2 regions of the Anoxynatronum sibiricum genome follow, and region 2 is predicted to be linked to the other one. Evidence: predicted binding sites of a transcription regulator. Region 2 holds the regulator's gene; the other holds the start of a gene.
The links. Region 2 encodes HrcA, which represses chaperone genes, less so after heat shock. Its sites were predicted from a motif close to TGTTAGCACTCNNNNNNNNNGAGTGCTAACA; they were not measured.

Region 1 (4,436 bases), on a different contig from region 2:
TTGGTGTTGCTTGGTGTTGCTTGGTGTTGCTTGGTGTTGCTTGGTGTTGCTTGGTGTTGCTTGGTGTTGCTTGGTGTTGCTTGGTGTTGCTTGGTGTTGCTTGGTGTTGCTTGGTGTTGCCTGGTGTTGCTTGGTGTTGCCTGGTACAGTGGGATACTCCTTTGTGCAGCACCTCAACGTCTTTTTTGAGAGGATTCGAGGAAGGAGTCATCTTCCTTAAGTTCATTATAGCAAATGAGCGAATTTTTTGCAAGTTTTTTATTGTTTTTCCATCGATTTTTTTCAATGAATCAAACCCCTTGTAAGCACTGTTGTTCCATATAAAAACCAGGGCGAAATGTCACCGCCCTGGTTTCCATAATGTATTATGCTTTGCGGGTAATGATGTGCTGTAAAGTGCTTAAGCTTTACAATTACATCATGCCCATGCCGCCGCCCATGCCACCCATGCCGCCCATGCCGCCTGGGGCACCAGCAGCGTCTTTTTCAGGCAGGTCGACCACAGCACTTTCGGTGGTCAACAACATTGCAGAAATGGAACCTGCATTCTGAAGGGCACTTCTGGTCACTTTTTTAGGATCAACAATGCCTGCTTCAATCATGTTCACGTATTTTTCATTCAGTGCGTCAAAGCCGATGTTTTTATCGGAATTCATTACTTTTTCAACAATCACCGATCCTTCGAGGCCAGCATTTTCTGCAATTTGGCGCAGAGGTTCTTCCAGCGCACGACGAACAATGGCCGCACCGGTTTTTTCATCCCCAGCCATGCCTTTCAGCAATTCTTCAATGGCAGGAATCACGTTCACCAGGGCAGTTCCGCCACCGGCAACAATGCCTTCTTCAACAGCAGCACGTGTAGCATTCAAAGCGTCTTCAATGCGCAGCTTGCGCTCTTTCAGTTCAGTTTCGGTGGCTGCACCAACCTGAATTACTGCAACACCGCCGGAAAGCTTGGCCAGTCGTTCCTGCAGTTTTTCACGATCGAAGTCTGAAGTGGTGTCTTCAATCTGTTTTTTGATTTGCGCAATGCGGTCATGAATGGTCTTCTGGTCGCCAGTGCCTTCCACGATGGTGGTGTTGTCTTTGTCCACTTTAATGGTGCGGGCGCGCCCCAACATGTCAATAGTTGCTGTTTTCAGCTCGTAACCCAGTTCTTCGGAAATCACTTTGCCGCCAGTGAGAATAGCGATGTCTTCCAGCATGGCTTTTCTTCTGTCACCAAAGCCAGGTGCTTTCACAGCAACGCATTCGAAGGTACCGCGCAGTTTGTTCACCACCAGAGTGGCCAGGGCTTCGCCTTCAATGTCTTCTGCAATGATTAACAGCTTGCGACCCTGTTGAACGATTTGTTCCAGCAATGGTAAGAGGTCCTGCACATTGGAGATTTTCTTATCGGTGATGAGAACGAAAGCCTCACTCAGAACTGCTTCCATTTTTTCTGCATCAGTTACCATGTAGGGTGACAGGTATCCACGATCAAACTGCATTCCTTCCACCAGTTCCAGTGTGGTTCCCATGGATTTGGATTCTTCAACAGTGATGACACCGTCTTTGCCCACTTTATCCATGGCATCAGCAATCAGATTGCCGATTTCTTCATCGCTGGCTGAGATGGCTCCTACCTGTGCAATGGCAGATTTACTTTCCACAGGCAGGGCAATTTTGCCCAGTTCGTCAACAGCAGTTTCAACCGCTTTGTAGATGCCTTTTTTAAGAATCATGGGATTTGCACCGGCAGCCACATTTTTCATACCTTCACGAATGATGGCCTGAGCCAGCAGTGTGGCAGTGGTGGTACCGTCACCGGCCACGTCGTTAGTCTTCGTGGCAACTTCTTTCACCAGTTGAGCCCCCATGTTTTCAAAGGGATCTTCCAGTTCAATCTCCCGGGCAATGGTGACACCATCGTTGGTGATGAGGGGTGAGCCGAACTTCTTATCGATGACGACGTTGCGTCCTTTTGGTCCAAGGGTGATTTTAACAGTGTTCGCCAGTTGATTGACACCACTTTCCAGTGCGCGTCTGGCGTCTTCTTTAAATTTAATGTCTTTAGCCATAATTCTAATTCCCTCCTTAGTAATTTACAAGTTACCGGTATTCAGAAAATCTATTCTACAATCGCCAAGACGTCATTTTGACGTAAAATAGTTACTTCTTCGCCATCCAGTTTAACTTCAGTGCCGGAGTATTTGGAGAAAATCACTTTGTCTCCGACTTTCAGCTCCATTTTCACTTCTTTACCGTCCACCATGCCGCCAGGACCTACTGCCAGCACTTCAGCCATTTGCGGTTGTTCTTTGGCTGTTCCAGGAAGAACGATACCGCTTTTTGTTTTTTCCTCTGCCTCCAACTTCTTGATCACAACTCGATCGCCCAATGGTTTAATGTTCATACCTTCTTTTGCCTCCTTTTTCATTTCTCTATGGTTTTTCATTGTTCACCGATTTGTTAGCACTCACCTTGATCGAGTGCTAACACACTTATCATATAGAAAAGAAAAATGGCTTGCAAACCCTATTTGAAAACGATATTAGCCTTTATATTCGATTTGAGCAATTTATATGCCTATTACTCTCTATTTCTTCTTATTATTCGTTATTACTCTCGTTTGCACTTCGCTATTGCTTCAGGAATACTTCAAAGAAAAAGAGCCCGCTGAACGAGCTCTCAGATCTTCTGTTTATTTGAAGAATGTCATCAAATTCATTTTGTAAATATCTAAAGGTCCATTTGAATATGGAATTTAGGAATATCCCTCATGGCAAGCGAGGCCTGCACAATGCCTTTTGCATCACTGCGAGACACACCAGCAAACTTGTAGTATTCATTATCCAAGTCTCGTGGCTGCATTTTTTGTATCACTTGATGCTTGGGATCTTTCAGGATTTTAAGGAAATCGAAGGCCTGAGAAGCCGGATCATCGGGAAACTGAAACCCAATAGCCGCTTTGTCAGAGCTGGCAACAATGGTAGCCGTTTCATCAGTGACGTAGAAATCGGCAGCTCCAGTTTTGCGGGCAAATGCATTGAGATCAACCTGCTGCAAGCTCTTCATCTTGATCTCATCTGCCAGACGCTGGCTGTATCGCACCAGACAGCGACCCAGCATTTCGTCGAACTGACCGCCAAACTCGCCCAGTCCATGGCTGATGTCATACAGTTCATCTGCCTTCCGTGTGCTTTTTTCAATGTAGGCATTCTGTTGTTCCATCATGCCGTTGATCTGTTCCAGTGTGCTCATGGTATCACGAGAGAAAGCCGCGACTTTTTCAATGTGTGTGGCCAACTGTTCGGTGGCCTCCGACTGTTCACCGGTGACTGTGCTGATATGCCCAATGGCCTCAAGAATTTCCTCCATCGCTTTCATGATCTCCGTCAGCTTTCCTCTGGCTTCACGACCCACCTGCTGCCCTTCATGTCCCTGCAAAACACCAGACTCCATGAGACCATGGGTGGCATTCATCTGCCCCATGATCCCTTCGACCACACGACTGATCTCAGAGGAAGCGCCAGCACTTTCGTCTGCCAGTTTTCCAATTTCCTGGGCGACAATGGTGAAGCCACGGCCGGCTTCCCCGGCCCGTGCCGCCTCGATGGAAGCATTCAGGGAGAGTAAGTTAATCTGCTCTGCAATCTTGTTGATTTTTACCGACATCCCAGTGATGTTGTTCATCATTTGATCAAGCTTTTTCAGTTCATCGCCGGTACCTTCCAGTTTTTGACCAATTTCATCCATCACTCGGATCGCTTTTTCAATGGCTTCCCCGCCGACATCCACCACTTCCCTGGTTTTAACGGTGCGTTCCTGCACCTGTCGACCAGCCGCGGCAATTTCCGCGCTGCCGCTGGAAAGCTCTTCAGAGATGGAAGCTGCTTCCATGATGTCATTGCTCACCTGATAGGCATCCGCCGAAAAGTCACTGATTTTCTGGGACAGCTGTGAAATTTCCTTTAAACTGGCATGGGAATCCTCATTGAGTTCCTGGGTAAGCCGGCTGATGATACTGGAGGATCGCACAATCTGATAAACCCAGTTCTTCAGCATCTGGTGCAATGCTCCCAGTGGCTTGAGAATGATTTGGTCTCCCGCACCATATCCGGTGGTGTCCATCTCTTTCAGCACATTCCCCCGGCTGTACTCTTCCAGCACCTTACCCACATTTTGGCGAAGCTTACTCCCTTTTCCGGCAACTGTTAAATAGCACAGCACAAACCCCACTGCGACTCCCGCGACAACTCCCATCAATATCTGCATGCGATCAACCTCCCTTTCTTACTAAAAGACATTAGAATAATGTTTGCAAGAATTGGACCAACTTCGTTAAAAAAGGTTCAACCACAGGGTAAAATAGTGGGACAAAAACGGCCGGCAACATATTTCCGACAGGGATTCGTTTAATTTCAAGAATATTAACGGCAATACCCACAATCAAA
Region 2 (4,436 bases):
GACGCTGACTATCGGTGAAATAGGCAGGTACAGTAATAACTGCATCCTTCACAGTTTCTCCGAGATAGCTTTCTGCATCAGCTTTCAATTTTTGCAGGATCATGGCAGAAATGTCCTGTGGTGTATAGTCTTTTCCGTCAGCTGACACTTTGTGGTCTGATCCCATATGTCGTTTAATGGACATGATGGTTTTTTCTGAGTTGGTGACTGCCTGACGCTTGGCTGGTTCTCCAATGATGCGTTCTCCCTCTTTGCCAAAAGCAACAACAGATGGAGTGGTACGATTTCCTTCAGAGTTGGTGATGACAACCGGTTCGCCGCCTTCCAATACCGCGACACACGAGTTGGTGGTTCCCAAATCAATACCGATGACTTTGCTCATTGATTGTTTCCTCCTTTTATCAAACGAATCATATGGTTACTATTGATGAAAATTGATTAATATGTGGCTCATTTTACTGATACACTTTGACCATGCTGGGACGCAGTACTCTGGATTTCATTCTGTATCCTTTTTGCATCACCAGCGCTACGTTGTTCTTTTGTTCCTCTTCAGTGGTTTCTTCAGTCATCACCGCATGATGTTCATGCATATCGAAAGGCTGCCCCAACGCTTCAATCTCTTTAATGTCATGCTTCTTAAGGGCTTCAATCATTTGATGGTGAATCATTTCAATTCCTTTATAAATCTGCGGGTCTGTCTCTTGAACGGATTCCAGTGCCCTTTCAAAGTTGTCCAGCACCGGCAACAGATCTTTGGCCAGGTTTTCACAACCAAAACTGTGCAACTCTGCTTTTTCCTTCTCCACCCGCCTTTTAAAATTAAGAAACTCTGCCTGTAGCCGAAGAAGGCGATCCTCTGATTCCTGCAGGGCTGTTTCAAGTGATTCGATTCGTTCCAGTTGCGGTGTTTCTTCATTTGCTTGAGCTTCGGGCTCTGTTGAACTTGGACTTAGTGGATCAACTTCTTCTGAACCACTCTTATCCTGCATTGAAGCGTCCGGTTCTGCTCGCTCAGATTGTTCTTGCGCTTGGTTCTGTTCTTTTTTCTTCACTGCATGACACCCGCCTTCTCAATATAATATTCACTATTCAACTGTATTCTCATCTTTCCAAATTGACTTGAATTCTTTTGAACTGGCAACTGACCAACTGCATAAGTAGAGTGCAAAGCAACCGCTCCGCACCCCCTTTATTTTGGAAACCGTACTTTCATCAGGATTTATCTTTTAATGCCTGACTCATCAAACGGCTCATTTGATCTAACACATCAATAACATGTCCATAGTCCATGCGTGTCGGGCCGATGACGCCTAACCAGCCCAGCGTCTGATCATCAACCTGATAGGTGGCGCTGACAATACTGCACTCCCTGGCGCGCTGCACCTGATTCTCACTGCCAATGGTTATTTTAAGCTGGCCGCCTCCCGGATCAGTAATCATGCGGCTAATCACCTGTTTTTCTTCCATCAATGTTAGAAAATCTTTTGCTCTGGTGAGGTCACTGAACTCCGGAAAATTGAAAATATTAGTTGTTCCACTGAGATAAAGGCTGATGTCACTCATTTGTTCCAACGCACGGAACATTTCAGGCATGATGTCATGAACCGTTGAATGGAACTGGGCCAGTTCTGTTTGAAGTGTTTGAACTAACTGGGTTTCTATTTCTTCCAGCGGCATCCCGGCAAACTTCTGGTTCAGGAAATTGGCAATCTTTTCCAAGTCATCTCCTGTCAGATTTGGCGGCACACGAAATACCGGATTTTGGATAAGCCCGGTATTGGTAACAAAAATAGCCAATAAATGAGCGTCATCAATTCGGGTCAGCTTGATCTGTTTCAACCGGCTTTTTTTCACCTGAGGCGCCAACACGATGGATGTGTAACTTGTGAACTCAGACAACAGCCGGGAAGTATACTGCAGCAGCTGTTCCAGTTCATTATACTGGCGCAGCAACTCTGTTTTGATTTTGACCCGATTTTTGTCGGCAGTTTGCTTAATTTCCATCAGTTGGTCTACATAAAGCCGATAGCCTTTGTCAGAAGGCACTCTTCCGGCAGAAGTATGCGGCTGCAAAATATAGCCTAGCTCTTCCAAGTCGGCCATCTCATTGCGAATCGTTGCCGGGCTGATACCCAGATCATATTTTTTTGACAAACTGCGTGACCCCACAGGCTCTGCTGACTCAATATAGTCACGGACAATAGCCTGCAAGATCATGAGTTTCCGATCATTTAACATCATCATGATCACCCTATTTTGTTAGCACTCTGCTTTGGTGAGTGCTAATTCTTGATATCAAAATACCATTTCACAGAAATTTTGTCAAGCATTCTCCGCAGGAATTATCCGGAAGACACCAGCAGTTTTTCAAATACAAGGTTCGATAAATCAATTCCCTTTTCAGTCAATCGCAAAAACCCTGATTGTTGCTCCAACAATCCCCGTTGCATCAGTTCAGTTATCTCCTTTTCGAAAAAGGATGCCATCGACCGCCCGTAACGACTTTCAAAAACTGTCTCAGAAATCCCGCGCCGCATGCGCAGCCCTAAAAACATGGTTTCACTCACCGACTCTGCCAGCCCGATCTTCTCGCAGCTCATGTAAGGAAATTCACCCTGGTAGATTGCTGCGACATAGCTTTCCATTTGTTGACTATTGGCAGTTCTTTCGCCCGACAAGAAACCGTGGGCACCTGCTCCAAAGCCCAGATATTCTCTGTTTTCCCAATAAGTGATATTATGAAGACAAGATTTCCCGGGAAGGGCATAATTGGAAATCTCATAATGCTGATATCCCTTCTGCTGCAACCACTCAATCCCCCAACGAAACATGGCGTATTCCAAGTCTTCGTCTGCTGCACATACTGTCCCTGAGTCTCTCTGGCGATGAAGGGGTGTGCCGGGCTCAAACGTAAGGCCGTAACATGATAAATGAGATATCTTCATTGCTTCCAATGTCTCCAGTGATTCCTGCCACTGTTCCAATTGCTGACCCGGAATTCCAAAGATCAAATCTGCGTTCATATTGACAAACCCTGCCTGGCATGCAAGCTCCACCACCCGGTAGAAGTCGGCAGCAGTGTGCCTGCGCCCCAGAAAAGCAAGGAGCGGATCATGCGTGCTTTGAAGACCCAGACTGAGGCGGTTAACTCCCGCCTGACGATAAGCTTTCAACTGACCCAGGGTCAACTGCTCCGGATTTGCTTCCATGGTGATTTCTGCATCTTTTGTGAGGCTTCCCGCTGATGCCAGTTTCTCCAGAATACGACTGGTATGAACGCCTGTCAGCAGCGAAGGTGTGCCGCCACCAAAAAAAACCGTGGCGACCGGCCTTTCAGCCAGTCGACCCCGGTAAAGATCTACTTCTGCCAACAGTGCTTCCACATATGTGTCAAGATCTTCAATGCGGTTGGGCCATGATAAAAAATCACAGTAATGGCATTTTTGACGACAGAATGGTATGTGAATGTAAACGCTTAAAGAGTGTTGATTGCTCAACATTTTCAAAACCTACTTTTCATGAAATGGATAACTGCTGAAATAATCGCATTTGCCGGCAGTCACTTTAACTATCCAGCTTGAGCACTGACATAAAGGCTTTCTGAGGCACTTCAACATTGCCCACTTGTCGCATGCGCTTCTTGCCTTCTTTTTGCTTTTCCAGCAGTTTCTTTTTGCGAGAGATGTCACCACCGTAACATTTTGCAAGCACATCCTTGCGTAACGCTTTGACCGTTTCACGTGCAATGATTTTTTGCCCGATGGATGCCTGGATGGGAACCGCGAACTGGTGTCGCGGAATTTCATCCTTCAGTTTTTCACACATGAGCCGTCCCCGTTCGTAGGCTTTGCTCGTGTGTACAATAAAGGAAAGGGCATCCACCTGTTCTCCGTTAATGAGAATATCCAGCTTGACTAGCTGTGATTCCCGATACCCCAGCATTTCGTAATCAAGGGATCCATAACCGCGGGTTCGGGATTTCAGCGCATCAAAAAAGTCATAAATCACTTCATTCAAGGGAAGTTCGTAATTAATATTCACCCTTGTCTGGTCCAAATAGGTCATTTCCTTCATCATTCCCCGGCGTTCCTGACAAAGCTCCATGACAGACCCTACATACTCATTCAGCACCATAATGCTTGCTTTGACAATGGGTTCTTCAATAAGTCGGATTTCCTGAGGCTGGGGCAGGTTGGCAGGATTTTGTATCATGACCATTTCGCCGTTGGTTTTATGCACCTGATAGATAACACTTGGGGCAGTGGTCACCAGATCAAGATCAAACTCCCGCTCCAGACGTTCCTGAACAATTTCCATGTGAAGCAACCCCAGGAAACCACAGCGAAATCCGAAACCAAGCGCTGCAGAAGTTTCGTTTTCAAAAACCAGTGCCGCATCATTCACTTGGAGTCTTTCCAAGGCATCTTTTACAT

Region 1: a site for HrcA is predicted at 2,450-2,480, ahead of groES (co-chaperone GroES). Genes of this name have one in related genera too.

What each region holds. Positions count from the first base shown of each region.
Region 1 is NZ_JBCITM010000022.1:63,971-68,406, reverse strand. It holds partial or broken gene AAIG11_RS15580 (hypothetical protein) at 1-286, opposite strand, end outside; gene groL (chaperonin GroEL) at 414-2,060, opposite strand; gene groES (co-chaperone GroES) at 2,111-2,395, opposite strand; gene AAIG11_RS15565 (methyl-accepting chemotaxis protein) at 2,722-4,257, opposite strand; gene AAIG11_RS15560 (DUF554 domain-containing protein) at 4,289-4,436, opposite strand, start outside.
Region 2 is NZ_JBCITM010000003.1:207,615-212,050, reverse strand. It holds gene dnaK (molecular chaperone DnaK) at 1-382, opposite strand, end outside; gene grpE (nucleotide exchange factor GrpE) at 456-1,055, opposite strand; gene hrcA (heat-inducible transcriptional repressor HrcA) at 1,216-2,241, opposite strand; gene hemW (radical SAM family heme chaperone HemW) at 2,346-3,503, opposite strand; gene lepA (translation elongation factor 4) at 3,568-4,436, opposite strand, start outside.